DNA from 3 places in the Eisenbergiella massiliensis genome. Region 1 is predicted to be linked to each of the others. Evidence: a T-box and tRNA genes for the amino acid it is inferred to sense, from the RefSeq annotation. Region 1 holds a T-box; the other regions hold tRNA genes.
What was found. A T-box is a leader RNA that pairs with one kind of tRNA and senses whether it is charged. The one in region 1 lies ahead of DXC51_RS14460 (proline--tRNA ligase), so its partner is inferred to be a tRNA-Pro.
Positions count from the first base shown of each region.

Region 2: it encodes a tRNA-Pro, which carries the amino acid that the T-box ahead of DXC51_RS14460 (proline--tRNA ligase) is inferred to sense. The anticodon was not compared.
Region 3: it encodes a tRNA-Pro, which carries the amino acid that the T-box ahead of DXC51_RS14460 (proline--tRNA ligase) is inferred to sense. The anticodon was not compared.

Region 1 is NZ_QVLV01000009.1:92,648-103,089, forward strand. Features, by position in the region: gene DXC51_RS14435 (oleate hydratase) at 1-1,738, opposite strand, end outside; gene DXC51_RS14440 (TetR/AcrR family transcriptional regulator) at 1,959-2,582, opposite strand; gene DXC51_RS14445 (methionyl aminopeptidase) at 3,008-3,880, shown strand; gene DXC51_RS14450 (LytTR family DNA-binding domain-containing protein) at 4,102-4,554, shown strand; gene DXC51_RS14455 (DUF4318 domain-containing protein) at 4,601-5,188, shown strand; gene DXC51_RS14460 (proline--tRNA ligase) at 5,282-7,099, opposite strand; T-box leader at 7,209-7,477, opposite strand; gene DXC51_RS14465 (hypothetical protein) at 7,491-7,799, shown strand; gene DXC51_RS14470 (CDP-alcohol phosphatidyltransferase family protein) at 7,796-8,377, shown strand; gene DXC51_RS14475 (glycoside hydrolase family 2 protein) at 8,421-10,280, opposite strand.
Region 2 is NZ_QVLV01000001.1:17,757-28,198, forward strand. Features, by position in the region: gene DXC51_RS00060 (SdpI family protein) at 1-64, shown strand, start outside; gene DXC51_RS00065 (DNA alkylation repair protein) at 240-968, opposite strand; gene DXC51_RS00070 (gamma carbonic anhydrase family protein) at 940-1,443, opposite strand; gene DXC51_RS00075 (beta-mannosidase) at 1,608-4,088, opposite strand; gene DXC51_RS00080 (YyaL domain-containing protein) at 4,133-5,446, opposite strand; tRNA gene DXC51_RS00085 (tRNA-Pro) at 5,615-5,688, shown strand; gene glgX (glycogen debranching protein GlgX) at 5,955-8,153, shown strand; gene DXC51_RS00095 (AAA family ATPase) at 8,226-9,485, opposite strand; gene DXC51_RS00100 (complex I subunit 5 family protein) at 9,548-10,442, opposite strand, start outside.
Region 3 is NZ_QVLV01000008.1:174,578-185,019, reverse strand. Features, by position in the region: gene DXC51_RS13730 (HelD family protein) at 1-1,199, opposite strand, end outside; gene DXC51_RS13725 (helix-turn-helix transcriptional regulator) at 1,192-2,043, opposite strand; gene DXC51_RS13720 (ABC-2 transporter permease) at 2,168-2,812, opposite strand; gene DXC51_RS13715 (ABC transporter ATP-binding protein) at 2,809-3,684, opposite strand; gene DXC51_RS13710 (GntR family transcriptional regulator) at 3,677-4,060, opposite strand; gene DXC51_RS13705 (TetR/AcrR family transcriptional regulator) at 4,244-4,873, shown strand; gene DXC51_RS13700 (hypothetical protein) at 4,877-5,296, shown strand; gene DXC51_RS13695 (flavodoxin domain-containing protein) at 5,441-5,938, shown strand; gene DXC51_RS13690 (SGNH/GDSL hydrolase family protein) at 5,956-6,531, opposite strand; gene DXC51_RS13685 (GNAT family N-acetyltransferase) at 6,667-6,990, shown strand; tRNA gene DXC51_RS13680 (tRNA-Pro) at 7,073-7,145, opposite strand; gene DXC51_RS13675 (sensor histidine kinase) at 7,388-8,452, opposite strand; gene DXC51_RS13665 (LytTR family DNA-binding domain-containing protein) at 8,652-8,867, opposite strand; gene DXC51_RS13660 (LytR/AlgR family response regulator transcription factor) at 8,886-9,374, opposite strand; gene DXC51_RS13655 (hypothetical protein) at 9,655-9,891, opposite strand.

The DNA of each region.
Region 1 (10,442 bases):
CGGCTTCCATAGCTGTTCTGACAGAATACTCGGTAGTGAAGATGGTGTCCCTGGGAGTCTCTGCAAACTGGCCAAGGAATGCGAAGTTCACGCAGCCGTCAGGAATAACATCCGGGCGGTCGCCCTTTGCCCTGGGCATGAAAAATGCGGTGATATAGGGCATCATGGTAGGAACGCAAACCGCGCTGTTTTCAGCCAGATCAGGAATCTGCTCTGTGGGAACACCCAGGTGATACAGCCATTCCTCCGTGATTTCCTTACCGGTGCATTCCCTCATGGGCTTTTTCACATAGTCGCCGGGCCTGTCGGTGAACAGGCCGTATACCCATACGCAGACCTTATCCTTATCCTGATCCTTGAACTGGCCCTGACGGTTGATGGTCCAGCTTAACAGCCAGGAGGAATCCTGACAGCTTACGATGCCGCCGGTAACCACATTGCCGGTTCTGGGATCGCGCTTGCAGATATTGGTGATATAGGGGATGATTTTGTCATCCAGCGTGGTGACGGTGGCGGATTCCCAATTGGTTTTGGAGATATCGGAGCAGAATTTCTCCGGGTGGCCGAAGGAAGGATCCTGCTTTGCGATATTTTTCCAGAGGTTCCAGCAGCCGCTGGTGCGGACCTCGGCGTCGCCGTTGGGGGCATGGTTCTGGTCGCCGTAAATGGTGCCCTCCGTACAGCTTCCGTTGGTGACGAATACCAGGTCGTTTTCGGAAAGGACGATTCCCTTTTCCACGCCGTTTACCCTGCACTCAAGAAGGGAAGCGATCTTTTTGCCGTCTTTAAAATCAAATACCACATTGGTGACTTCCGTATTGAACTGGAAATCAACGCCAGCTTCCTCCAGATATTTCTGCATGGGCAGAATCAGGGATTCATACTGATTGTATTTGGTAAATTTCAGGGCGCTGAAGTCGGGCAGCCCGGAAATGTGATGGATGAATCTCTGGAAGTACAGCTTCATTTCCAGCGCGCTGTGCCAGTTTTCAAAAGCGAACATGGTTCTCCAGTACAGCCAGAAGTTGGAGTTGAACACTTCGTCGTCAAATACGTCCTCGATGGTCTTGTCATAAAGATCCTCATCCTTCGTCATGAAAAGCTTCATGATCTCCATGCAGCCCTTCTGGCTCAGATTAAACCTGCCGTCTGTGTGGGCATCCTTGCCGCGTTCCTTTGTGGCACGGCAGAGAGAGTAGTTGGGGTCATGCTTGTTCAGCCAGTAGAACTCATCCAGCACGGAAGCGCCGGGCTTTTCCAGGGAAGGAATGCTGTGGAACAGATCCCAGAGACATTCGAAATGGTTTTCCATTTCCCTGCCGCCGCGCATAACATAGCCGCGGGATGGATCGAAGATACCGTCGCAGGAGCCGCCGGCAATATCCTGGGCCTCCAGAATGTGAATGTGGGAGCCGGGCATCTGTCCGTCGCGTACAAGGAAGCAGGCCGCCGCCAGGGAAGCAAGGCCGCTGCCGACCAGGTACGCATTTTTCTCATCCACGCCCTCCGGCTTTTCCGGTCTTGCAAAGGCTTCATAGTTGCCGTTGCTGTAGTAAATTCCCTTGCTGTTCTTTTCATACTTTCCAAGCTCTGTGTTGCGGTAGCCGTTGTTGGAGGAAGCTTTTTTGGAGTCAGCCGCCTTATCCCCCTGTTTTTTCTTTGCTGTTAAATAGGCCGCAGCCCCTACGCCCGCTGCCAGTACGGAGGCAGCCCCGATTGCCTTTGATTTGTTTGACATTTTTATTTCCACCTTTCTTTTATGTTCGTGTTGTTTGTTTATGTGATTATAATAGCCGGAACAAAGCGAAATTACTATTTACAAAAACGGCGCAGTGATAAAAAACTTATCAAACGATCAAATCTGATAAATTTTTTATCACTGCGCCTGTTTTGATAAAATATAGGTAACGGTTCGTAGCAGTTCAGTATTTTAACGGCTATAATGCGGTTGCTTTCGTTTAGGCACGGGGCTTATCCGTGGGCGGGATTACCGGATCCGGTGAAGAAAAACCGGAGGTCCGGATATCCGGGCTGCAGAAATTATTTATGGATACGGAGATGCAGCCGCGGATGGCGGTACAGAGGTAGTTGACGATTTCATGGTAATTTTCCTTCATCCCCTGTTTGATCCAATCCAGCATGATTCCCACAAAGCTGTATTTATAGAAGTCCGCGATGAAATTTTTATCTGTATCGGAGAGCTGCATACCCTGTGATTTTTCATTGACCACGCCCATAATCAGGTCGTGCGTCAGGCGGAACAGATAGCTTTCAATCTGTTCGCGGCTGAGGGAATGGTATACGTTCATAATAAAGGGCTTATTTTCCATGACCGCTTCAAAAACCTGCAGAAGCCCCTCCTGCCAGGTATCATAGGTTTTCTTCCCCTGAAGCGCCTGGGCGGCGTCTTCGTAGCAGATCCATTCCACCAGATCATAAATATCCTTAAAGTGATAATAAAAGGTCATCCGGCTGATACCGCAGTCCTCGGTCAGGTCGCGGATGGTGATTTTGTCCAGCGGCTTCTTTAAAAGAAGCTTTTTCAGGGATGCTTCCAGGGCGGTTTTGGTTATATTCTGCATGGGGATACCTCGCTTTTCACTGGCCCGGTTCCTCCGCCTGGAGCAATTTTCAAATACACGCTGGGGGATTGCGGACCTTCAATACTAAAAAGAATAACGGAATTAAGGAGAAGTGTCAATATGGAGCCGGAAATCCGGCAGGCAGGATATCTGCTTTGACGTTTGGCCTGACAGGGATTATAATGTTACTGTTCACTCAGTACTGTGCATTTACTGCACAGTACGTAAGAAAGTGATTCAAGAGTGCATAAATCCCATCGCCGCAGGCGATTTTTAATGGATTTATGCAGTTACTGGTCACGGAGTGAACAGTAATATTATAATAGGTAGACGTAGCAAAAGAAGTTGCAGGCCGGAAAGGCCGGCCGTGTAAATCACCGGGGAAGCCGGCAGTTATGGTTTAACGGCGGAATGTGAGGCAGATAATGGAAAAGATAGGAAGAAATGAGCCCTGCTGGTGCGGCAGCGGACGGAAATACAAACAGTGCCACGAGGCATTTGATGAAAAGATAAAGCATTTTGAGCTGCAGGGACATATGGTTCCCGAGCGATGCATGATAAAGAATCCGGAGCAGCTTGCGGGCATCCGGGAGAGCGGGCTTGTGAACATCGCAGTGCTTGATTATGTGGCGGAGAATATCAGGGAAGGCATGACCACGGAGGAAATTGACCGTCTGGTGGAGAGCAAAACAAGGCAGCTGGGCGGCATTCCAGCGCCTTTGGGCTATGAAGGGTATCCTAAAAGCGTATGTACCTCTGTGAATCATGAGGTCTGCCACGGTATTCCCAGCGAGGCTGTGGTTTTAAAAAGCGGGGATATTGTGAATGTGGATGTCTCCACCATTTACAAGGGATATTACAGTGATTCCTCACGTATGTTCCGGATCGGCAGGGTGGATGAGGAAAAGAGCCGCCTGGTCCGTGTGGCGAAGGAATGTATGGAGAAGGGGATCGCGGCTGTGAAGCCGTGGACATTCCTGGGTGATATGTCGGATGCGGTCAACGCCCATGCCAGGGAAAACGGCTGCAGCATTGTGATCGACATGGGCGGCCACGGTGTAGGACTTGAGTTCCATGAGGATCCTTTTGTCAGCTATGTGGCTCCGAAGGGGACGGAGATGCTTATGGTGCCGGGGATGGTTTTCACCATTGAACCCATGGTAAATCTGGGGAAGCCGGACATTTACCTGGATGATGAAAATGGCTGGACTATTTATACGGAGGATGGAAAGCCGTCGGCGCAGTGGGAGGTTACTGTGGCCGTTACGGAGGATGGCTGTGAAATATTGGCATATTAACTGTCTGCGGCGGCAGGCTGCCGGGCTCCGGGGTATTCGGTTTGGAATATCCCGGAGCTTTTTTTGGAAGGAAACGGAATACCGTGCGGGAAACAGGACGCCTTGCTGCCGGATACCGGTCCGGAAATGCCACTTACCGTAAAGGTATGGATTTTGAGAGGGGATTTGAGGTATTCTTATATCAGAAAAGAAAAGCAGATGTAAGAAGGGAGTGAGCGGCCGTGAAAGTCAGGATTGAACGCATCGGGGCAGGGCAGAAGGAAGAAGCGCTTCTGCGGCTGGCAAAGGAGGACGGTTCCACGGAAAAGCTGCGGACGTACATTGAGACGGACAGCTGGAAGAAGGTATCCATTCTCTGCAAAAAGGAGGAGGAGCTTCACCGGATTGACAGCGATACTGTTTTTTATGTGGAATCCGTCCGTGAAATACAGTCCATCCATACGGCGGATGAGGTGTATGAAACAAGAGAAAGGCTTTATGTGCTGGAAAAACTGCTTCCGGCTTCCTTTATACGGATATCCAGATCCGTCATACTGAATCTGGATAAGGTGAGGCTGTACAGGCCCATCCTCAATGGGCTGATGGAGGCCGGGCTGGAAAACGGAGAGTCTGTATATATATCCAGAAAGTATCTGAAAGAGGTACGGGACAGGATTCTGGAGGAAGCGAAATGAGGTGTGGAAAATGACCGGGAATAATAAGATAAATGGGGAAGTACGGTTGGAAATATTAAAAAGAGGGGGCCTCATTGGGGGGCTCCTCTGGGCCGGCGCAGTGCTTTATGTGAGCCTGCGGTACCGGACGCTGGGGCCGGCGGTGCTGCCGTGGATGGTTCCCATGCTGGCAGTGGATATTCTGGCCGGTGTGTTTCTTTTGTGGTTAGGCCTGCGGAAACAGGTGATAGGCGGTATGTCGGCATTATGGACGGCTTTTATCGCACTTTTTCTGATGGTAATAGTCGGACGGATTCTGCCGGAATGGGTCAGGCAGATAATCGGGCTGGATTTTGGAATCCTGCTTGTGCTTTGCGGAGGAAATTATTATTATCTTTCGAGGATGGCAAAAAAGATGAATCAGGGAAGAAGCGGTTATACGCTCCGGATAGATTTGAAGGAAAAACCATCCTCAAAGGAGGATTTCCTGAGACAGTTTGAGGCTTACTGTGTCAAAGAAAATATTGATCTTGTATATGAGGTCAAGGATGTGCCGGCGGTGGTTCTTATGAACGGTGTCCGGTGTGAGGTAAGCCTGGACAGTACGCCCGGCTTTGGCGGTGCGGATTATGTGATGAAGGTTACAGAAAGGTAATGCCCCCTTCTGTTTCCCCGGCCCGCCATGCAGCTACAGGAGGCTGCATGGCGGGTCTTTTTTTAGGTTTTAATAAGATTGTTGTGCAGACAGTTACTCAGGCTGCAGCGCGGCAGTGAGGGCGGATATTTTTTCCCTGACCCGCAGGACGATTTCATCAGCGGGGATTTTGCAGGTGTCGGCTTTGTTTCCGCGAAGAGTCATTTCCACGCAGCCTTCCTTCCTGTTTCTTGGGCTGGCAATCAGACGGATGGGGATGCCAAGCAGATCCGCATCGGAGAACATGACGCCGGCGCTTACGTTCCTGTCGTCATAGAGAACCTCCACGCCTGCACGCTGCAGCTCATCATACAGGGCGTCAGCCATGGCATGTACTTCGGCATTGTCACTGCGCATACAGCACAGATGAACCTGCCAGGGAGAGATGGTGATGGGCCATATGGGGCCGTATTCATCGTGATGCGCTTCGCAGACGGAAGCCGCCAGGCGTCCGATGCCGATGCCGTAGCAGCCCATCAGGGGATAGTGGGCGGCGCCGTCGGCATCCACGTACTGCATGTGCATGGCCTTGCTGTATTTGGTTCCCAGCTGGAAGATATTCCCCACCTCAATGCCGCGGGATATGGTCAGGGAGTGCCTGCCGCATACCGGACAGATGCCGCCCTCCTGCGCCTTTGCAAAATCTTCATACGACGCATCCGGGCAGTCACGTTCCATGCACAGGCCGGTATAATGAAAGTCAGCGCGGTTGGCGCCGCAGACCAGGCCGGTTGCGCCTTTCAGGGAACGGTCAAACAGAATGGTGAGCCCCGTATTTTCACCGCTGTTTTTCCGCAATCCGGCATACAGGGCGGCAGGACCGATAAAGCCTGCCTGCAGGCCGGAGCCTTCCGTGATTTCCCCGGGATGGACCTCTTCTCCCAGCCGGTTGGTGAGTTTGGTTTCATTTACGTCCAAATCACCGCGGATAAAAAGGACGACGTAGGAATCATCCCGGTTCCGCTGGTAGACAACAGCCTTGCAGCATTGGGCGGCTGTGATTCCCAGAAAAGCGCAGAGCTCATCAATGGTATGGACACCGGGGGTGGAAACCTCAGTCAATGCCGGGAGCGGCAGGGAGGAGGCGGCACATTCCGTATGCCCGTCCGTCCGGCCTTCAGATGCACAGATTCCCTCCGACGGCGCTTCTGTGATGCATTCCGCCGCTTCCATATTGGCGCGGTAGCCGCAGGAAGGGCACAGGACGATGGAATCCTCTCCGGCGGGAGTAAGGAGCATAAATTCATGGGACAGATTTCCGCCCATCATGCCGGAGTCCGATGCCACGGAGATCACCTCCGGTAAGCCCGCTCTGGCAAAAATGCGTTCATAGGCGCTGTGGCAGCGCCGGTAGCAGGCTTCCAGGTCCTCCTGGGAGGTGTGGAAGGAGTAGGCATCCTTCATGGTGAATTCCCGGACGCGGATCAGTCCGGCCCTGGGCCGCGCTTCATCCCGGAATTTGGTCTGGATCTGGTAAAAAAGGAAAGGATATCGGCTATAGGTGGCCCCATATTCCCTTACCAGCGCAACGGCGGCCTCCTCATGGGTCATGCCAAGCACCATGGGGGAACCGTTCCTGTCCGTAAAACGCAGCAGCTCGCTGCCTACGGAGTCGTAACGCCCCGATTCCTGCCAGTAGGAGGCGGGTAGCACTACGGGAAACTGGACCTCCTGGCCGCCTGCGGCATCCATTTCCTCCCTGATGATCTGTTCGATTTTCCGGGTGATGCGGCACAGGGGCGGCAGGGATGAATAGATGCCGTTCGCCACGTATTTCATATAGCCGCCGCGCAGCATGAGGGCGTGGCTTTCCACAACACAGTCGGAGGGCGTTTCCCGGAACCGGTCGCCGATTAGATTTGCAAGCTTCATAAAATAACCTCCTGTCCTTAGGGCGTGTTTATATAATGCCCTGGTGGCGGCAGGAGGGGACAGGGAATAAAAAAAGCCCCGAGCCGTCCCGCCGCATGATAAGGGAATGGCTTAGGGCGAACCTTCAGGGTCCGTGGTACCACCTAAATTCGGAAAAAATCCGCGCTCACGGTACAGGGCATAGCCCAATACCTTTCTCTGTTACGGGAGAACCCGGCGGGGCTTACTCACGTCTTCAGCTGCCGGATAAATACGGCAGGAAAACGGTTCGGCCTGCGGCTCAAAGAGGGGTTCGGCATTTTTTCAGGAAAGACTCACACCAGCCGTCTTCTCTCTGGACCATCCGAAATGCGTACTGTTTCTTTTCTCAGCCTTTGAGGAATGTAAAATTTTGTTAAGAATAGCACGGGCCGGAATATCTGTCAAGTACGGATTTATTGACAGTACGGATTTATTTTACTGTGCGGCTTTATTTTACCTGTTATGGATTTATTTTGCCGGAGGATTGCGCAGACAGGGGACGGAAGTTATAATGGAAGGGAACCTGGCAGTATCCATGAGGGAAACGGGCGGTTACGGTGGAAGAAGCCGTATTGGTGCAGTTACGGCAAAAGAAGCTTCACAGGGACGGTCCCTTTCGGAAGGGGAAGCATTCCGGCGCTGCGGCGGCGCGCCGGGAAAGGACATCATACAACAATGAATAAACAAAAGATGACAGCAAAAGAAATTTTTTCCATACCCAATCTGATGGGATATTTCAGGATACTTCTGATTCCGGTATTTTCCTGGATATATATCCATGCGGATGGTGTGTCGGATTATTATATGGCGGCGGTGTTGGTGGGAATTTCCGGGCTGACCGATATGTTTGACGGCAAGGTTGCCAGGAAATTCAATATGATTACGGAGCTTGGGAAGTTTATAGACCCACTGGCGGACAAGCTGACGCAGGGAGCGCTGGTGCTCTGCTTTGCCGTCCGTTACCCGCTGATGCGGGCGGTTCTGGCGCTTTTTATCCTCAAAGAGGGCTTTATGGGAATCATGGGGCTGCTGCTTCTCCCCAGAGGGAAGAAGCTGGATGGCGCCATGTGGTTCGGCAAGGTGTGCACCGCGGTCCTTTACGTTCTGCTGTTTATTCTTCTGCTGTTCCCTGGAATCAGCCTGACGGCCGCAAATCTTCTGATATCTGCATGCGGCGCCTTCATGCTGTTCAGCCTTATCATGTACATCCCTGTTTTTCGGAAAATGTGGAAGGAGAGCGAGCCTTCCGGAAAATAAACAGCCTGCCGGGTGCAGGAATAAAGATATCCGCAGGAGCTGATCAGTGCCGGTTTACGGCATCCTTCAGCTCCTGATTCAGTTTGCGGACCGTTTCGCCGTCCGGCTTTAGGATTTCACGGTCATAGGTATACAGGCCGTTTACCTCTTCCTCCACGTCGGACAGCTGGGTATAGATGGTAGCGGAAATACCTTGCTTTACCGCGGGGAGGATGGTGGAGGACAGAAGGCGGCGATAGCCTTCCGTAAGGGTCTGGCGGCTATCATATTTACCGTAGCCGTAGAGCTTTTCGCTGTAGCTGTGTCCCGGGACCTGCCAGGAATAGCCGCCGAACTCGGTAAGAGCCAGGGCGCGGACAGGCTCCGGGCGGAATTTCAGGGTAAAGAAATAATAGTGCAGGCTGCACAGGTCGCCGCCCTTCTGGTCAAACCAGCCGCTGGCATGGTCTATCAGCCTTGTGGAATCCAGGCTGCGGACAAAATCCGCGATCTTCAGGGCGTCGAACTGCCCCCACCCCTCATTGAAGGGAACCCAGCATACGATGGAGGGATGGACCCGGAGGGCTTCTATCGTTTCCTTTGTTTCACGTAGGAATTGCTTTCTCCCCTCCGCATCCCTGCGCGAAAGAAGGAAGCGGCTGTGCCTTCCGTCCTTTATGGTAATGTGCATGGCATTGAAAAGGGTGGCCAGGTATGTGACGAACCAGTGGCGGTAGGAGCTGCCGCCGCATACCATATCCTGCCATACCAGCATTCCCAGCCTGTCGCAGTGATAGTACCAGCGCTGAGGCTCTATTTTGATATGCTTTCGGAGCATATTGAAGCCAAGATCCTTCATGGCCCTGATGTCATAAATAAATGCTTCGTCGCAGGGGGCGGTGTACAGGCCGTCAGGCCAGTAGCCCTGATCCAGGACGCCGGTCTGCATATAGGGGCTGTTATTCAGGAAAATACGGCGCAGGCCGTCGCTGCCGGTCTGGATATCGCATTTGCGCATGGCAAAATAACATTCCACCCTGTCGTCCTCCATTTCCAGGGTTGCATGGTAAAGGAAGGGATCCTCCGGGGTCCAGGCATGGAAACCAGGCAGGGGCAGGACTGCCTCCCGGTCCGGGGAAAAGGTACGGACGCACACTGTGCCGGAGGACTGTTTGCCGGCTGCGGGACGCGCCGGATCGTCCCGGTATTGTCTGTCCTCCTCCGTTTCCGGCCGGACCGTACAGCGGATTGGCCCTCCCTTTCTGCGGCCGCCGGCAGTAATCCTTACGCGACAGCAGGAACCGTCATAATCCGGCGTAAAATGGACCGCCGAAATATAGGGATCGGGGACAAGCTCAAGCCATACGGTCTGCCAGATGCCGCTCTGGGCAGTATAAAACATACCTCCCTTATCAAGCTTCTGCTTTCCTCTGCTGTAACAGGAGGTATCACTGTAATCCCGCACGCGCACCAGAAGCTCGTTGGAGGCTTCTTCGGTAATATCCGTTATATCCAGTGTGAAGGGAAGGTATCCGCCCGTGTGCTCCCCCGCCGGTTTCCCATTAACAAATACGTCGCATTCCTGATCCACAGCGCCGAAATGGAGCAGTACCCTTTGATCCTTCTGTTGTTTGCGGAGGGTAAAGCTGCGGCGGTACCACAGGAATTCATCCGGTGAAAGCCTCCGCCCCACACCGGACAGCGGAGCTTCCGGGGAAAAGGGAACAGGAAGCTGTCCCTCAAACCGGGCGGGAATGTTGGGGGAAGGGGTAAAACAGTAATCCCACATCCCGTTCAGATTAATATAAGATGCCCGTACCATAGCGGGACGGGGATATTCCTTCCATGTATCGGCAGGATTTATGCTGCGGCTCCACCGGGTTCTGCACAGACCCGGAACGCCGTTATCCTTCTTTTTGCTCATCGTTTTCGACCTTTCTGCCTGACAGGCGTGTAATCAATAACCTTAAGCATCCGGGCAGTGCGCAAGACTGCTGCCGGGACGGCTATGGTATAGCGTAACCATTCAGTTGTCCGGACGGTTATAGTATAGCATTTTTTCATCCGGAAAAATAGCGGGGAAAGG
Region 2 (10,442 bases), on a different contig from region 1:
GCATTTTGATAAAAACGGGATAAGAAAAGAGGCGGGTGCCGGCGAATATGCCGGCAAGGGCTGAACGGAATTGGTGTTCATTGAAAATACTTAAAAACAGTAACCGGATATGTGCCCGGGAACATGGAATATACGCTGCGGAGTACGCTTTCAGGCTCCAAACAGGCTTTCCTTTCATGCTTCCGGGCTTTTCTGTGGGCTTTTCTGCGGCCTTTTCTATCGGCTTCTCTATAGCATTTTTACAGCCTTTTCATGGCACGGATTCTTTTTTTCGTCTCTTTGTCCACGCTGAGGGATTCTGTGATTTTCTGAAGGGACTTATTATAAGTGAAATCATCCAGCCGGCAGCGGCCCAGATAGCTTTCCGTTTTTTCGGGGAACTTAACATAGCACATGGAAACGGCCCAGGCAACCGCCATTTTTACGTAATAGCCCTCATGGCTGATACCGTCGAAAATGGGGAACAGCCTGTCGATATATTCCGGCGTAATATAGTAGTCCAGGAGCATCACTATGGCAAAGCGCACGGTGAACTCCTCACCGGATAGGATGCAGGGCTGCAGGAAGTCCCAGAACTCTGCGGGGTTCTCCCCGGCCGCCTTGAGGGTTATGCAGAAGCTGTCGCATACAGACCAGTTGTTTATTTTGGGAAGAAAGGCGGCGATCTGTTCCAGAATATCGGGAAGCGGCGCTTTGGCATAGCCGATGATGAAGCCCTGAAGCATGATTTCCTCAAAGCTGTCCTGGGTGCACCGGGCGAGGTTTTCCAGCCAGTTTTCTTTTGCCAGCTTCCGGGCTATCTTACGCAGGGCAGGAAGGCGGACGCCGAGTATATGCTCCGTTCCCGGAAGGAGTGAGGATGAAAAGTCCCTGTAGGCAGGTTCTGCCAGCAGGGACAACTGTTCCTTTATATCTGTGATATCGTTGCTGTGGGCGGTATTATTCTTTTTCCCGGAAGAAGGCGGCATATTCTTTTCCCTCGCTGCTGTAGATATCCGCATTGCGGCGGTTGTTTTCCACTTCCCGGTCCATGACCTGCCTTTTTACGGCGGCCGGGCTTCCCATTGCCATAGAGTTATCCGGAATTATGGTGTTCTGGGTTACCAGCGCTCCTGCGCCGATGATGCAGTTCTTTCCGATGGATGCGCCGTTTAAGATAATGGCTCCCATGCCGATCAGGGTATTATCTCCGATGCTGCAGCCATGAATTATGGCTCCGTGGCCTATTGTGACACCGGTCCCGATCCGTACTGGATGCCCGGCATCCACATGTATGACGGCATTATCCTGTATGTTACTGCCGCGGCCGATACGGATGCTCTCCGCCTCCGCACGCACAACGGCGTGAAACCATATGCTGCATTCCTCTTCTATCTGTACGTCGCCCAATATTACGGCATCCGGCGCTGTAAATACATTTTCTGCTATTTCCGGGGTTTTCATGGCATAATTTCCTTTGTGGTGGGTGGGTTATTGTTATTATATAACATAATGTTTTGTTGCCTTTACAGCTACATTATGCCATTCCACGTCAGGAGCGTCAATTGGTATTTCGTGTCTGTTTGTGTTCATTTTGTGACGGGGTTACTATATGCCATGTAACCGTCTTACCGGATATCATATACGCTGCGTACCTGCAGATTTTCCGGTTTTCCTTCCAATACTCTGATGGAACGGCATCCGGGATTCATATCAAAATAGTTATCCTCCAGAAGCAGCGTATCATCCCCATTCTTTATTTCCACGCTTTTGGCAAAGGATGAGGCATAAATCTTTAAAATCCCTTCCTCTGCCATCTCCACACGCAAATGAGGATCCGTAAAGTGGAAATGCTTGGGCGCACAGAACAAAACACTTCCGGCTGAAACGATTTCCCCATCCACTGTCATTTCATAGGATACATATTCTTCATGTATCCTGGCCTCCGGTAACTCTGTCTTTTGGAACCAGCAGCTGGATAATGCCGGTATCACAGCTTTTTCCCGGTATTCTCTAATACATGTGCCATCCGCATGCCGGAGCTGCCATCCAATTTCCGCAGCCTGATCCTGCGTCGTTTCATTAGATGCACAGAGCGTCACAGATTTACGCAATGTAAAGGGCTCCGCATTTACATTGGTATTCTGTGTAAGCGTTCCTTCCTCCTCACAGGAAATAAGAAGAGGAGCGAAAAAACGTTTTGCATAATATTGCACAGCCTTCCATCTGCCTTCATAATCGATCATGGACCAGCTCGCCGTAGGCCAGCAGTCATTCAGCTGCCATATCAGCGTTCCCATACAGCGGCCTCTGTGTCTTCGGAAATGCTCCACTCCATAACGCATGGCCTCCGCCTGCAAAAGCTGGGAGGCATACAGAAGTGTGCCAAAATCCGCCGGATACAGATAGGTCTGTCCCAGATAGTTCATAATTTTTCCGTTTGCCGACTGGTTGCGCTGATGCTTCTCCATTACATAAGAGAATATATTCCTGTCCTCAGGCAGTGTAAAGGTTTCCACTGTTTTCAGGGCAGGGAAAGACTGAAAACCAAACTCCGAAAGATATCGGAAATAAAACTTTCTGAACTCCGTAATAGGTTTGTCACCGTGCCAAACATCCCAGTAATGCACATCGCCCCTGTTTTCATCATTGGGCGCATCAAAACCGCCGCCCGAGGAAGGGCTGGCAGGCCAGTAAAATGTCTGTGGATCGTATTTTTCCAGCACCTTTGGAATGATGTATTCGTACATTTTAAAATAATCACTCAGCTGCCCCGGCTTTTTACACCAGCCGGATACATTTTCGGCAAGAAACATCTCCATTTCATTGTTTCCGCACCACAGTCCCAGACAGGCATGATGACGGATTCTTTTGATATTGTCAATAAACTCCGCCGTAATGCTTTCTTCAAATGCTTTTGTCAAATCATAGGTACAGCAGGCGAACATAAAATCCTGCCACACCAGCAGACCCAGTTCATCACAGATATCATAAAAAGCATCGTCCGGATAATACCCGCCTCCCCAGACACGGATACAGTTAAAATGAGCGTCCCTCACCTGTGTCAGAAGACGTCTGGTCCGTTCCGGAGTCACTCTTGGCAAGACATTGTCCTCAGGAATATAATCCGCTCCCATGGCAAAAATACATACGCCGTTTACCTCATGGGCAAAGCTTTCTCCCCATTCATCCTTTTTCCGTGCTACCGTCGCCGTACGCAGCCCGATACGGCGATCCCACACATCAAGAAGCTGCTGCCCCCGGAATAATTCCAGGCGGATTCTGTACAAAGGCTGCTCTCCGTACCCGTTCGGCCACCATAGTTTGGGATTTTCCACAAGAATCTGAGCAGGGCTGTTATCGTATGTCTGTGCCGTACCCTCAGGATCCGTAATGGTTACCCGGTAACAATACTGCTCGGAATCACCATCAGAGGAACCGGGTGAAAAAGGGATCTGCCCAAAGGCGCGTACCGCCTCCGCCTGTATAGACAATGTAACGCAATTCTTTTCGTGCTTCTGCGTAATATATACATTATCAATTCTTGCATCCTGGATTCCCAGAAGCTTTACATTCCTGAAAATTCCTGCATCAGGCAGTCTGGGGCCCCAGTCCCACCCGAACATGCAGTGTGCTTTTCTCAGCCGGGAGCAGCCGCGCATGGCATCCGAACAGTCTGAGGAAGCGGGATCCTGTTCATAGGAATCATAAATGTAGTTCACGGGGGAAAAGAGTATAATACGCAGCAGATTGCCTTGTTTTTTCACCGTATCAGTAACATCAAATTCCCAAATACGGTGCATATTATCCGTTTTTCCCAGATGCTTTCCATTCAGGGAAATATCCCCCAGGGTATCAATCCCGTCAAAATGAAGCAGTATTTCATCTGATGCCAGCAGTTCGTCACTCACCTCAAATTCAGTAATGAATTCAAAGTCCTCCTTCATCAGTTCCAGCGCCTTTTCTTCATTATCCCGGTAAAAAGGATCTTCCATTTTTCCATGGGCAAGATACGTCTGATACACGCTGCCGGGAACTGTCGTCTCCAGAAACTCCCGATCAGTAAGGCTTTTCATCTTCCAGTTTTTATCCAGTATTTCCTCTGTCATAAGCTTTCTCCGTTTCTTTCCCGTACTGGCCAATGCCTTTACAGCTACTCTTTTTCTTCCTCCGCAAGCAGATCCATAATAGCCTCCAGTACATTCGCCGTGGCCCAGAGGTTAAAGGAAAACCAGGAGCTGTAGGGGCGGCCGTCGCTGTAGCGTTCTGTCACCAGCCCATCGCTGGGGCAGAATCTTTCCGAAGTTATTCCGTATTGCCCATATCCGCTCTTTTCCGGATACAATTCAAGATTCTGCATCATCCAGGCCGTACTGTCATCGGCACGCATTCTGTGATATTCATCTCCTGTTGCCGCCGCCAGATACCGCAAGTCACCGTCGATTATAACTCCCATGGGATGAATGTGAGGATTGGAAATACTTGTTATGGAACCGCCGCATGAATTCCAGCCATCCTTCAGCGGATCATTTTCCGGCCTTGAAGCATACCCGTACCGCCATAAATATTCATAGCAGGCTCCGGCTTCCAGATGCTCCAGATATTTTTTCTCACCTGTTGTTTCATATAACAGACGGGTTCCCCTGACGAATGCAAGATTCCCCTCTTCATCCACAGCCTTCCAGGTATCCATTGGTGTTCCGTAGCAATTCAAATCCAACACATATTTTGAGTAAAATGTTTCCGCTTTTCTGGCAGAATCCAGATACTTTTCTTCACCGGTCAGGCGATATGCATAAACCATACAGGGGAGGAACCAGCAGCCTGCAAATCCATCCCAATCCAGCACCTTTTTCTCATTATGGCTATAGGTGTAGCCATAATTTCCGTCTTCTCTCTGAAGCGCAATTATAGTATCCAGTACCTTTAAGCATACCGACAGCCAGTGCTCAGGGTATGCTTCTCCCCTGTTATGTAAAAACTCTGCCGTTTTAAGCATTTCATGAACCGCTTTGCCGTTATTATACGCGCAGTGGCAGTCTTCTGCAATATGATACCAAATCCACCAGCCATTAACCAGGGAACCGCTCTCATCCACAGGAGCCACGAGATCATTCAGCAATCCGGATTCTTCATGGAAAGCATCTGCGATCTGGTCAAATAACTCCCAGCCGTTCCTGGCCTTTTCAAAATAATTTTTCGGAAGTCCAAGCAGCTTTTCTCCCATAATAAACGGGCATGCCAGCTCCGCGATTCCCGTCCATCCTATTTCATAAACCGGACGCCATGCCTTTAAATCAGGCTTTTGTGGAGGACAGCAGGACATGTCTGTATAGGCCTGCCATTCGTTATTCCAGTTCAGATCAATGCAGGAGCGTATGATGGCGGCGCCTGCCTCCTGAAGGCTTTTTTTATACTCAGCCCTGCTGTGCAGCTTTGTATACTCCATGCGGACTATGTCATGCATGGCCATCCTTCCCTTTCCTTCCAGTAAATAAATACGTCCTTCCGCTTTGGCAACAGCAACCCATGGCTTGTCTATTATCCATATCAGCCAATTAAAAGATATTTCAAAAAACCCATTGACATTTTCCTCTATATTTTGTATTATTGAAGGGCTTGATAAAGTCTAGTTCGAAGCGTGGCTCAGTTTGGTAGAGCGCTGCGTTCGGGACGCAGAGGTCGCGTGTTCGAATCACGTCGCTTCGACTACAGAAAACCCTTGAAAACTTATTGTTTTCAAGGGTTTTTGTTATTCATTACCTTTTTAATCATTTTATAAAAATTTCGTTTTATATTTATCGGTTGTAGAACATCCCTGTAAAGGATATAATACTAATATCCCAATAGTTACCGCATTTCGGCCGGCGCGTCATCCTTATTGCCACCGGTAGCTTTTTTAACCCTGAAACAGCGGCATATATTTACACCCGATAATAAATTCCCCAACACCCCACCACCGGGAGGTACCGTCTATGAAAAACATATCCCAATCCACAGATCCGCAGTTCCCGCCGCATGAAAATACACCACTTATCACTACCGCCCAGCCCGGTTCCGCTTATCTGCTGGAAAGCATCACTGGCGAAGAAATATCGTCCAATCTGAAGCCTTTGGATAAAATCAACGGCTATGATGTGCGGCCCGGCTTTTATGAGGTGAATGGAGCTTCAGCGCTGCCCGGAGGGGTAAACTTTACGCTGGCCTCCCACGGCGCCACCTCCTGTGAGCTTCTTTTATTCCACCGGAAATCCTCAGAGCCATTCGCAAGTATTCCTTTTCCGGAACACTACCGGATCGGCAATGTTTTTTCCATGATCGTCTTTGGTCTGAAAATTGATGAGTTTGAGTATGCTTACCGTCTGGACGGCCCCTATCAGCCGGAGAAAGGCCTTATTTACGATAAGACAAAATATATTCTTGACCCTTATGCAAAGGCCGTTACCGGGCAGAGCGAATGGGGCATCCACCTTCCCTGTACGCAGAACTGCCAGTATAAATCCCGTGTCGTGAGAAATAACTTTGACTGGGGAAACAGCAAACAGCCTCTGATTCCCATGAAGGATAATATTATTTACGAGCTGCATGTGAGGGGCTTTACCAGGCATTCCTCCTCCGGAGTGCACAATCCCGGAACCTTTGCAGGTCTTATGGAAAAAATCCCCTATCTGAAAGAACTGGGAATCAATGCGGTGGAGCTGATGCCGATTTTTGAATTTGATGAAATGAACGGCTGCAGAGAGGTAAACGGCCGGAAGCTGCTGGATTACTGGGGCTATAACCCGGTATGCTTTTTTGCGCCGAATACCAGCTATACTGCCCAGATCGAATATAATCAGGAAGGGCTGGAACTGAAAAAGCTCATAAAGGCCCTGAATGAAAATGGAATCGAAGTCATTCTTGATGTAGTATTCAACCATACGGCGGAAGGAAATGAATTGGGACCCTACTTTTCATTTAAAGGCCTGGATAATAATATTTATTACATGCTCACACCGGATGGCCATTATTATAACTTCAGCGGCTGCGGCAATACGCTTAACTGCAATCATCCCATTGTCCGGCAGATGATTCTGGACTGTCTGCGGTACTGGGTCATTAATTACCGGGTGGATGGTTTCCGTTTTGATCTGGCGTCTATTCTGGGAAGGAGCGAGGACGCGGCGCCAATGAGCAGGCCGCCGCTTCTGGAAAGCCTGGCCTATGATCCCATCCTGGGAAATGTGGATCTGATTGCGGAGGCCTGGGATGCGGGAGGGCTTTATCAGGTTGGCTCCTTCCCATCCTGGAACCGCTGGGCGGAATGGAATGGAAAATACAGGGATGATATCAGAAGCTTTCTGAAGGGGGACGAGGGTTACGCTGCTGCCGCCGCACAGCGCATTATGGGTTCCCCGGACCTATATCCCCCGGATAAGCGGGGTTATAATGCTTCCGTCAACTTTCTGACCTGCCACGATGGATTTACATTGTATGATCTCTATTCCTATAGTACCAAACATAATGAGGCAAATGGCTGGAACAATACGGACGGCGCCGATGATAACCGGAGCTGGAACTGCGGTTATGAAGGCCCGACAAACAATGAAGAAATCATGGATCTGCGTTTCCGCATGATAAAAAATGCCTGCGCCGTTCTTATGTGCAGCCGGGGGACCCCCATGTTCCTTGCCGGTGATGAATTCGGAAACACGCAGTTTGGAAACAACAATTCCTACTGCCAGGATAATGAAATATCCTGGCTGGACTGGTCTTTGCTGGAAAAAAACAAAGAAATTTTTGAATTTTTCCGGTATATGATAGCCTTCCGCCAGCAGCACTCCGTCATCCGGGGAAATACCGCGCCCTGCAGCTGCGGTTTTCCTCCCATGAGCCTGCACTGCATAAAGGCCTGGGACAGCAGCTATGTATGGGATACCAGGTTTTTGGGTGTCATGTTTTCAGGAATCGATTCCACGGGACGGGATGATATCGTTTACCTGGGGATCAATACCTTCTGGAAGCCTCTGCAAATAGAACTGCCTGCGCTGCCTTCTTCAAAATACTGGATTCCCGCTGTCGATACCGGACGTGGGGATATGTCGGTGATTACCGAGGAAGAGATTCTGGATAAAAGTGTGTATGTTATGAATCCCAGATCGGTACTTGTGTGTGTGGTGAGGGACAGGAATTGAGTTAGTTTTTTCAATAAAAATAAAAAGTCAAATGGATAAAATCACGCATCCATTTGACTTTTTATAAATCTATCATAAACGGCCTCTCTCATTCTCCAGTTCCTGCAGAGGTCTGGCTAACTTGCTATAGATTAACTCAATATTATTTGTCACATCCCCGATAGTTGAGATATCATCCTGAGAACTTGCCAGATAATACTTACATCTGTCATTTATTCCATACTTAACCGCATAAACTTCTATAGCATTTAAAAAATATGGGCTATGTGTATTCAAGAGAATGTGTACGCCAAACTCCTTCTGAATTAATACAATAAGTTCAGCAAACAAAAGCTGCCATTCCGGATGCAGGTGAATTTCCGGTTCATCCAGAATAATCGTACCATTATATTCTATAGTGCCGTTCATCAACAGTGTTTTAAGAATAGCAAAGGTTTTAAATCCGGTGGAAAGATTCTTTACATCAAGGACCTTATCGGTGTTCTTTCGCTGATAACCCAGGCCGGAACGCTTATTTTTAACAATATCCCCGCTGATAACCGTTGATATTTTTCGATATATATTATCCAATTTATTGCTGGCGATAATTTCATCAATAAGATTTGCATTATTTTCCTTATTGAGCTTTTCTCGTAAATATCCACGATGATCCAAAGAACTGTTGTCAATTCCATAGGTGTACCGAACCTCATCTATTACAAACGGATCATCAATATAAACTGTTTGTGTATGAAGGTCAATTTTTCCGACGACACTTTTAACGGCATTATCTTCAATTGTGACAATAATATTTGTATCTTTGATGGAAAGAACGATCTCACCTGTTTTATCCGTAAAAATATTGTTGACCTCTCCGGCAAATTCAGCATCCAGCTTTTTTTCAAGCACAGATTTAAAAATATCAAGGTCCGCGACATTTAACCCATCTTTAATTCTTACGATATATTCATCAATACTGTTATCACCAATGTGCTTTTCAAAATTCTCATCATATTGAAGAATGGTTTTTACAATTATATCTTTAACAGCCTCGGTATCGTCCTTATATAAATAAATTTGCGCAACAATTTTTTGTGCGATCTCCCCGCTGTCAAATCTGCGGGTATATCGGTTGGTCACATTTCGATACATCATATCGATTAGATTCTCGATATTTTGCACTCGTTCAGACTCAATCTGTTTTTGAATATTATAAAAACTATTGAATACTGCAAAAAGCGCCCGGCCAACAGTACTCTTCCCGGTATTATTTTCACCAGCTATCACTGTAATCCCGTTGATTTCAACTGAAGCTGTTTCTATTTTACCTATATTTTTTAAAGATAGCTTCATTATTTTCCTCCTGCAGCACTGATAAAATGATATCAGTATAAATATAATTCTCCAACATATCTTCAGTCAATCAACATATACAACAACGTCAGCAGCAACCCAAAGCACGCCAGAAACAGCCCAAAGGAAAGACTCCTCCTGATAATCGTCCCGTTCTCCTGCAGATCATCATGTACCATAGCCAGCTTATGCTCATACTTACCATCCATATGCTGCCGGATATACTCCTCCTCCGCCAGCTCCTCTTCCGTGGCATCCGGGTGGTTGAAGTAATCCGTCACACCGTCAAGCACGCTTCCCACGATATGGGTAAGCGCTGTTCCCTCCTTTAATTCATGGGGTATTTTACTGTCTCTGTATATAGTCTTTCTCAGCAGTACCACTAAAGAGTCCACCAGCCTGTCTGCGATGCGGCAGATACTTCCGAACAACAGGGGAAGGAGCTTTTGCAGCACCGGACGGTAAATCCTGTCCTCCAGATCCAGCCAGGAAGGCCAGCGATCAACGTAAACCGACTGTCCTTCTCTCACACACAGCATCCACTTACGCACCACTGTCAGGTACAGCAGGATCCCGATGATAAGGGAGATGCCCGCGCCCTTCAGGTTTACGAGAGAGAAATAGGCCACCACAGCCTCCGGCTGCTGCGCATTCAGAAATGCGGAGGACATATCCGCCAGTCGGTCGGTAATCAGATGGGGCAGAAGTCCCAGCAGGGGAAGCAGCACGGCGCTGCCTGCCAGGGCGAAGCTGCTGATTCCATTCATATAGCGCTCCATACCCTCGAATTCCTTCTGCCTGTCTTTATCAGCATTCTTCTCCAGAAACAGGCAAATATACAGCTTCAGCATATAAGCCACAGTCAGCCCGCCGCTGATTAAAAAGACCCATTCCACAATCCCCATCCATAAAGGGCCTGTAAAGAAGGAAAGCACACTGCCCGCCGCCGGACTGCCT
Region 3 (10,442 bases), on a different contig from region 1:
CTGATATTTTCCGTCTGCATACGCTCCCGGATATCCCCGGCAGTCAGCGCAAGGCGCTTTTTTACCGGGAATTTTGTGTAGGCTAAAAATCGCTTCCGGATCCATTCCTTCTCCACAAAGAAACGGCCCCAACGGTAATCCTCCGGCAAAAAAACAGTGTAAGGCAGCTGTCTGCGGTATTCCTCAAGAAGTCTTACGAATTCCAGGGTTGATTTGTACCGCACCCGTTCCCGGAATTTTTCATCCTTCGTATCCAACGGATCGCTTTCCGGCACGAAGCCGATAACGCCCTCCAGCTGCAGCTGTGCAAGCTCGGCAAAACCCAGTTCGAAAATAGGCTCCTCTCCCAGCTCAGGAATAACGTTTGCTATGTAATCGCCGAAAACCCGGTTGGGCGAAATTATGGTCACGTTGCGCGAGCTTAATTCCTTTTGGAAGCGGTAAAGCAAAAAGGCGATTCTGTGAAGGGCAATGGAGGTTTTCCCGGAACCCGCGACTCCCTGGATGATGAGGGTTTCCGTCTTTTCGTTCCGTATGATCCGGTTTTGTTCCTTCTGGATTGTGGCTATGATGGATTTCATTTTTTCATCCGAGGTTGCGCTCAGTTCCTTCTGAAGCACATCGTCCTGCACATTCAGGGAGCTTTCCAGCGCGTACTCCATCACACCGTCTGTGATTTTAAACTGCCGTTTTCTCGTGAGCAGCCCCGTGATCCTGCCTGCCGGGGCCTCGAAAGAGGCCGGTCCGTTTTCATAGTCATAAAACATGCCTGATACCGGGGCGCGCCAGTCATATATCAGTGGCTTCTTCTTATATTGAAAGCCAAAGCGGCCGATATAATAGATTTCATCCGCAGGGCTGCCGTCCTCTCTGAAGTCTATCCTGGCAAAATAGGGGGACTCCTTCAGTCTGGCGATTCTGTCCCTCACTCCTGCGGCAAAAGCGCCTGTCCTGTCGGTCTGTTTTAAAAGAAGTTCGTTCTGGAACATTTCATGCGGGTCGATCTCGCCCCGGTTGTCCGCCATGTAGCGTTTGGCCTCCCTGTATTCCTGTTCCAGCCTGTCTGCATTTTCTCCCGCTTCCGCAAGCGCCTCCTCCAGCCGTTCCAGTGTCTGTGCCAGGTGGATCTGCTCCTCAGGGAAAGGGAGGGGCTTCTCCTGCCGCCTGCACGTTATTTTTCCCCCGCTGTCTTTATGCATCGCCTGTTTCCTCCTTCTTCAGCACAAACCGCTGCGTCGGATAGCCGAATTCCACCAGCAGCTCCGCCTCTGCGAAGCCCAGCCCCTTGATTTCACGGCGCTGTCCGGTGTCCGCCTTATCCCCCTCCCGGTACGTGGTGATGCTGATTTCCCTGCCCTTTGCCAGCTCGTCCATCACCTTATTAAGAAAAACCCTGGGAATGCCCATTTTCCGGTAAAACGGATGGGTTCCCATAAAATCAATATTTCCTGTCTCAGTGTCAAAAAGCAGGATTCCCACGGCGATACCTCCGTCCTTCAGTATCAGCGCCTGTCCTGCACGGATTTTTTCCTGCAGGATCCGGATATATTCTTCCTCATCCAGGCAGGGAAAGCCATCCACCACAAGGCGAACCAGCTCCATCCAGCAGGGAATGTCGGTTTCTTGGGCAAAAGCGGCCTCCCATGGCCTGTTTTCCTTATTCTCCAGCATGCTGTAGCTCCCCTCCAGGCTGTATTTTAACTGCAGCGGGTAAAAACGTTCATTTTCCCGGTATCTGTTGGGCGGCATTTTATACAGGGCTGTAAAAATCCCGGTAAAGGCCTGCTGGCTCTCATACCCCGCCAGCAGCGCGATTTCCAGAATCGGCTTATCTGAAAAAACCAATAGCTTCGCCGCCTCCGTCAGCCGCCTTCTCTGTATGTAGTCATGCGCCGTCAGTCCCGTCATATCGGCAAACATCCGGTGCAGATGGTACTTGGAATAGTGGACGGCATCCGCTATGGTATCCAGGTCCAGTTTTTCGGTCAGGTGCGCTTCTATATATTCAATGACTGCCGTAATATTTTGTATATTCTTTTGCATGTTCTCCTCCTTCCGAAGCCTTATTATACCCAACCGTGACGGGACATTTTTCATCAATCTTGCTTTTTTAAGAAAAAAGCCGGCCTGCACGCGGCAGACCGGCCCTTACCCTCCGACCTTTATTCTAACGGCCGGTTTTGTTTACAATCCGTATGGAAAACGCCGCGGAAATTCCAATGATACAGGCCGACAGCGTCAATACGCAGCCCGCAGCGGCGGCGGGACGGGAAAGAAGCTGCCATGCTTCGCCTATCCCCAGCTTTCCTGCCAGATAATAAAATACAAGAAAGCCGACAGTGGGAATAAACATAAATATTTTTCCTCTAATCGAGCCGTACTTATAATATCCGGGCAGCTGTACCCCTGCGTATATGGTAAACAGCAGCATGCCAAGAAGCAGGGAAGAAAGCAGATCGCCGCCCGACGGCGGGGACTTTACCGCCCAGAGCAGAATTGCGCTCTGCAGCGCCGTTTCCAAAAGCAGCGCCAGGTAACCGATTCCGAATACGGCAAGATATCTGCCCGCTACCAGGCTTCCCCTGCCCACGGGCAGGAAGCCGTAAAACCGCTCCATCCCATTTTTTTCAGATATGGAGAAGGTGTACGCTGTCGTCATGGCCGTCACCGTAACGCCGAAGGACAGCCCTTCCAGCAAGGATCCTGTAAAAAAAGGAAACATCAGCGGTACAAGAAGCACCAGCAGCACGGATTTTGCATAGGGCTTCAGCAGCATAAAATCAAGTTTCATACATTTCATAGCAGGGTTCATATGTTTTCCTCCTGACTGTTTCTGTCGGTCTGTCTGCTCATAAAGACCACAATATCATCAATGGATGCAGGAACACATTCCAGGCGGCCGGCAGCGGCCAAATCCTCTTTCCTGATCAGCGCCTCAAAGCCTGTGGGGAAAGTGCGCAGTCCGATGAGCCGGGCCTCCAGTCTGGGGGTAAGCTCCTTCCTGTCTCCCCTCACAACGCGGAAGCTGTCCGCAAAATCCTCCTTTGTTCCTGTAAAAATCAGCTGTCCCAGGTGGATATAGGTGATGTAGTCTGCGATTTTTTCCAGATCAGGTGTAATGTGGGTGGAAAAAAGCACGCTTCGGCGGCCGTCCTCAATATACTCACACAGGATATCCAGCAGCTCGTCACGGGATACCGGATCCAGGCCGCTTGTGGGTTCGTCAAGAATCAGAAGCCTGGCGTCGTAAGAAAAGGCGCAGGCAAGCATGAGCTTCATCTGCATTCCCTTTGACAGTTCTTTCACCTTCTTTGTCTTGCCAATCCTGAACCTGGAAAGCAGGGACCAATATTTCTCAGAATCCCAGGCGGGATAAAAAAGCGTGTAGGCTTTTTCCACATCAGCCATCGTCCACTCATCCACAAAGCTGCTGGAATCAAAAACAGCGCCGATATCCTTCTTTATCTCCTGCTCGGAGGCAATATTGTCTTTTCCGAACACGGTTATTTTCCCGCCTTCGCGTTCCGTCATATTCAGTATCGCTTTAATTGTCGTCGTTTTACCGGAGCCGTTAGGGCCGATCAGGCCCATGATATAGCCTTCGGGCAGATCAAAGCTGATATTATCCAGCCTGAAATCCGCGTATGATTTTTCCAATGCCTCCACATGCAGCATGCTATCCATTTATTTTTTCCTCCATACATTGTCTGAACAGGTCGGTTATCTGTGCATCGCCGGCTCCGGCTTTCCTCGCCTCCCGGATGGCGTCGGCGAACATCGCCCTGGCCTCCCCTATCAGGTGGTTTCTAATCAGTTCCTCACTGCTCTGGGCGACAAAGCAGCCCTTTCCCTGGATATTCTCTATGTAGCCCTCACTTTCCAGCTCGGTATAAGCGCGGTTAATCGTGAGCACCCCCACCTTGAGATCTCTGGCCAGGGAACGCAGTGAGGGCAGGATATCTCCCGGCATAAGCTCCCGGGACAGTATTGCCTGAAGTATCTGGCTTTTTATCTGCTCGTAAATCGGGCCGTCATAGTTGTTTGATACCACAATTTTCACATCTCGGTCCCTCCTTCATCAGCTGGCTGATATGCTGTTATGCACATCACTATAACAGTTGTATTATTATCTGTCAATGGCCTTGTATCTGATTTTCTGAGTAAAATATTGGCAGTCGTCCTTGACAGAAAATCGAACTCATAGTACGATTATCATAATATCAGTATAGTAAGGATGAAAAATATGAAAAAAGAACACTTAGTCCGCTTTCATCAGCAGAATATCCTGGCTGCCGCGGAGAAGCTTTTTTCCGAAAAGGGCATGTGCCAGACCACCATGGACGATATTTCCAGGGCTGCGGAATACAGCAAATCAACCATATATGTTTATTTCCATAGCAAGGATGAAATATATAACTACATTATTCACAGCTACATGTGCAGTCTGAGGGATACCCTGCGTGACTGCATCCGGGAAAACCCGGATTTTGAAAGCAGGTACTTTGCGGTCTGTAACAGACTGTGTTCCCTTTATGCCGGCAAGCCTATGTATTTTACAAGTATACTGGGATATATAAGCGTTGACGAGCAGGCTTTAGTGGAAAGTGAAATCCTCCGCCGGATTTATGACGTGGGCGAGGAGATCAACGATATCCTAGCTGCATGTTTTGAGCAGGGAATCCGGGAAAAATACCTGCGGCAGGATCTCTCCATCCTGCCCGCTGTTTTTACCCTGTGGGCCTCGTTGGGCAGCCTGATCCCCATGGCCTATGAAAAAGAAACCTATATTGAAAACAGGATGGGAATGAAAAGGTCGGACTTTCTGCAGTACGGCTTCCGCCTGCTGCTCACCTCACTGAAAAAGGAGGACTGACGAATGGGAATTTTTATGGGAATCCTGTGCTTTTTATGCTTTCTCCTCCTGCTTGCCAAGGCCGCATCCAGGAAATTCGGCCTGAAAAAAGCAGACCGGCTTTTTATGAAGCTGCATAAGCCTTTATCCGCCGTGCTTTTCCTCCTCTGCCCGGTTCACATTTTTTTCGTGCTGCGGACGCCACGGGCAATGTGGTTGTCCCAGACTGCAGGGCTGTCCCAGGCGACGCGGCTGCCCCAGACGGCACGGCTGCCAGGCTATCTGTCGGGAGGCTGCCTGTTTCTGTGCATGCTTGTCCTGATAACCCTGTGCCACACCTGCCGGGACGAGAGGCGAAAACTGCAGCAGCACCGGATTTTATCTGCAATGATGCTTGGATGTGCGCTCATTCATACCTGGATCGGCCTGTTTTCTGCGGCTTGAACCTCCGTATGTGCTGTTCCTTTGTATGTGCTGCTCCTCTGTATGTGTCGCTCCCCTGTATGCCCCATGAAAACACTGATTGTTTCCGCACGTCTGTCTCCATGGGACCGGCGCATGGAAACGCCCCCAAAGGAGGAATTCCAAATGAATAAATCAAAAGCGGCCCCTGAAGTCCGAAAAAAAAGATGCCTGATCCTGTACTGCTCCAGTCATCATCAGAACACGGAGACCCTTGTAAAAAAAGCTGCTGCACAGCTGTCTGACATTGCTGTTATGCCTCTGTCAGAGAACTGCCTCCCGGAACTTTCCCATTACGAGCTCATCGGCCTGGCCTCCGGCATTTATATGGGCAGGCCCCATGCCTCAATGCAGTCTTTCCTGGAGGCTCACCAAAAGGAGCTGAAGGGCCGCAGGGTTTTTACACTTCTGACCAGCGGCGCCAACCAGAAAAAATACGGCACAGCCTTTTCCTCCCTTCTGGAAGGCTATGGCTGTACCGTATTGGGGAATTACCAATGTAAAGGGTTTGATACCTTCGGCCCCTGGAAGCTTATCGGCGGGATTGCCAAGGGACATCCTGACACCAGTGACATTGCAGGTGCGCAAGCTTTTCTGCGCGGGATTCTCAGGACGCAGGCCTGATACCTGCCGCCACGCATTCACACGGTCTGTGCGGGCCTATCCGCCGTAAGGCCTTTCCCCGCGTCATGCTCCAGAATTACCCGCAGCAGGATTTCCGCAGCCAGCCTGGAACCGGTCTCTGAGGCATGCTCGCCGTCAGGCGCATACATTTCCGTTTCCGGATGGGCCTGCTTATACTGCCACCATTCCTCGCCCACCGGCGCAAGCACGGCCCCCAGCTGTTCCGCCATTTCCCGGTATGTCTCCGTCATTTTCTGCTGTCCGGCTTCATTCGTTTTCTCAGCCCAGGTCATATAGGCAACCGGTGTGCTTCCGGCTTCCTGAATCCATTGATTAATCGACTTTGCCGCTTCAAGCATGTCCTCCTTCGGCCCGAACGGATGGGCATGTTCCTGAAGGACCACATAATCATAATTTCCATAAAGAATGTTAAACCTGACCTCCGGCTCCTTCTGATGCTGATGGAGGAACCAGCCGCCATGGGTGAGCATTGTCACCTCACAGGCAATCCCTTTCTTTCTTGCAAGCTCCGCAAAAATCTCCGGCATATCATTAAAATAGGTGTGGCTGTTGCCAATAAATAAAACTCTCATTCCCTGTATTCTCCTCTTCTTTGGCTTTCTGCGGATTTTCATCCGACAAAGCCAATGCTTTTCTACTAATCCTGATGTATTAATCATAATATACCGTAGGATATTTTTCATCATAAAAATAAAGAAAGAACCGCTATGGGTACAGACGGAAAAATATTCCGCTGTGGCCGGAAACTCCAAAACAATAAAAAACGAAAAGCAGGAAGAATCGTTGGTATCATTTTCGGCTCCGCAAGATATGAAAATATAATAGCTGTGGATATTGAAGTGGAAGAAACGTACAGAAGGCGCGACATCGCCGCCTTTCTCACAGAGCATATGCTCAGCAGCTGTTCTGAAGAAAACCTGACAGTACAGTGGGACTGCGTGGAATCTAATTCCGCCTCCCGCATGGCAGCAGAAAAATGCAGTTTCTATTTATTCAAGAAGCGCCCTTATTATTGGTTTGAAATATCGTAATCTGTATATGGAATAAACTGCAAAGGCACAACGTTCATTTTATGGGCAACAAAAAAGCCTGGTAAAAACCAGGCTTTTTCCATCGGAGTGACAAGACTTGAACTTGCGGCCTCTACTTCCCTAAAGTAGCGCTCTACCACCTGAGCCACACCCCGAAGCTTTCTTATGTCGTCCGGGCTTTCGCTCCAACCGACGAATGTTAGTATACAAAAAAATCCCAAATCTGTCAATATGTTTTTTTAATTTTTGCAAAAATATGTTTTGTGATTTTTTTATTATTTTTTGTCACTTATGAAAATGCCCCTAAGAAGCGTCAATGCTTTCATATATAAACATAACTGTTCTAAAAAATAACGCTTCCCACAAAGGTATTTTCTGACCAGCAATATAAAATCATTCAGCCACGTTTCACCGTAAGATAAAGTAATATATCCACTGTAAATATATTTTTATCGCAGGTTATTTTCATATCACCATTATACTTTTTAATCATATCCTTTACGCTATCCAGTCCCAGGCCATGGTTTTCCTTATCCTCTTTTGACGTTAGAAGTTTATTGCCTGAGGTCTTAATGCAGCCACAATATGAATTGGATACCCGAATAAAAAGTATCCCTTTATCCGCGGTAATTTGCAGGGACAGCCATTTAACCTCCGTCTGCCGTGCTGCTTCAATCGCATTATCAATAATATTTCCAAGAATAACCGCCAGCTCAAATGAACAGGTATGCAAATCCTCCGGTATTTTGACCTGAACATCAACTTTTTTAAGAATAGATACCGCTTTCTCCAGCATAAAATTGAGAATACCATCGATATCCTTATTCCCCGAACTGACATGCTCCCTGGGATTTATCATTGCCTGCTCCATTTTATCAAGATATTCCAACATTTCCGCGTTCTTATTAAGCGAAGCCATACTATACAGCTGCATAATATGATGGACCATATCATGCCGCAGCCGCCTGATTTTTTTCTGCGTCTGCGTGATTGTTTCCAACTGGCTGGAATAAACTTTTACCTTTAACTCCATCATCTCTTTTTCACGGAGCTGATGATGCACTTCCATAAGCATATTATACAAATAAAATACAACGATATTAATAAGCAGTATTCCCATGCTCTCACATACAAGCAGAAATCTGTTATTCAGGTTAAAGCTAATCAGCATAAAAAGCATTATTATGCTTAATACCGGTATTATAAGAAGGTATTTTATCCCCCGCGTATACTCCTGTTTCGCTTTATTATCCAGGAGCCGTGCAGCAATAAGTTCTGAGATTTGGATTAAAAGGACTGTTACAATAGAAAATAACTGCGGCGTTGTCTGTCCGACTTTATAATCAAAGAAAAGGAAGCTTGCGAGAATATCGCTCACCATATTTATCGTGTAAATAAGCACGGTTGTAGTTATTTTCTTGCGGATGCTGCCATCATAAAGAAGGGTAACCAAAAAAGACATATCAGATTCGTGGCAATATTCACGATTGGATAATGAAAAATCAGAAACATGCCAAAACTTATCACATAAAATATCACATAAGCGATTACTTCAGTTCTTTTTCCTGCCTTTCTTTCAGTAAGAAAAAGACCGACAAACTTCCAGACAATATAGATACGGAAGAGATTTGTTACGGCGGCGATCAAAATATCATGTATACTCATCCCTGGCTCCTTCTGTTATCAATTATCTGATTTCTGACCTGGTTCCGGTAGCGTCTGCTGATATTCAGTTCATCCCCATTAAACATTTTTACCCGTTCGTATGTATATTCAATCACATAATCCTGGTTAATGACATATGATTGGTGGATTTGCAGGAAATTTGGCGGCAGTTGGGTAAGAACTGCTTTTATTTTACCATAAAATTCTTTTATCCCCTGAAAGGCAACAATCTAAACTTTTCTGTTATCGCTGGTAATATAAATAATATTTTCACACCATTCACGACAAAACACATTTCCATTCCGGTATTCTAAAAATATCTTCCCCAGGCCCTCTATTTTCAGAAAAATCCCCACTGCTTTTTTAACAGCATCATATTCTAACGGTTTCTCGATAAAATCCAGGGGTTGTACACTGAACAACTGCATGGCGTACCCTTTATGATAGGAAATGAAAATAATTTTTGTTTTAATATCATTCAGGCTTTCACGGATAAATTTTCCCACCTCCACACCATTCAACGTCAGAAGCTCAATATCTAAAAAGAGAAGGTCAAACGCATTCCCCATTTCAAGATGCTTACACAGGGTTTCTCCTGAATACCAGGGTTCAATTTCTACATGTACATTAAATTCCCGAAAAATATCAATCAGCATACTTTCCAGTTCGCAGCACATATTTTTATCATCGTCACAAATCCCGATATTATATACTGGCATACCATTTCTCCCTCAAAAAATGTATCATGACTTTCATTATAGCATATTTTGTGGCCGCCATATCGGTTTTGAGCATTTTCACCGATACCGTTATCCCTCTTTTTCTATGGCGCAAATACTGAATTTACCGGTATGCTGTCTCGCACTAATAGTCACTATATAGCTGCCCTCAAGATCAAAACCCACAAAATAGCTGCCTGTTAGCATATCGCTTTCCATAGTACCTAATACATGAATACGGGTATCATTATTTGCCGTTATTTCCGCCAGCCGGATACGGTCACATATAACATAAAATCCAATGGTTGCTTATTTCCATTGAAAAAGTATACACTGCATTATCGCCGACAAAGTACAGTTTGCCTTTTCCTTTTGATACTTCAACTGCGATGTCTATTTCTCCGCCTTCTCCGTCATAAACCAGTATTTCTGTCCCGTCTTCCGCAATGTAAACCAGGGACATAGAACCATTTTCACAAACCACAGTCCCTTTTACAGACAGCTCCGTCCGATTCATACCGGTTTTACTCTGGTGAACTCACCTGTCTTACTAAAATTATATGCAAAAATATCCCGCATCCTCCATGCATGATGAAAACAGCGCCTTTTACTGCTGAAATCGGCATACGTTCCTTTCTCAGTCCCTCCATTCCTTTGCGGGCAGGCGAAAGTGTTCACGCCGCACAAAAAAAGATGCCTGAAGGAATCTCCTTGAGAAAAAAACAGCTAACCTGAAATTTCCCCCAGATTAGCTGTTCCTCTTCTATTGTTCAATTTTTACTATTTTAGATATATTTCTGAAATGATTCCAGCTCAGGACAGGCAGCCTCCCCCGGAAACCGGAAAAGAATTTGCCACATGCAGTAATTGGCCTGAAAAGCTATGTTCATCAGTGAAACAAACCGGCATAAGGATACAGTCTTCCATCCATGTCAGTTTTTATATTACAGCTTCCATTATTAAAATCACATGTCAGCTTCAGTTTAAACAAATCCACTGCCACCGATTCCACAATAACATACCAAAACTCTCTTGGTACGTATATAATTGGACAATATCCTATCAACA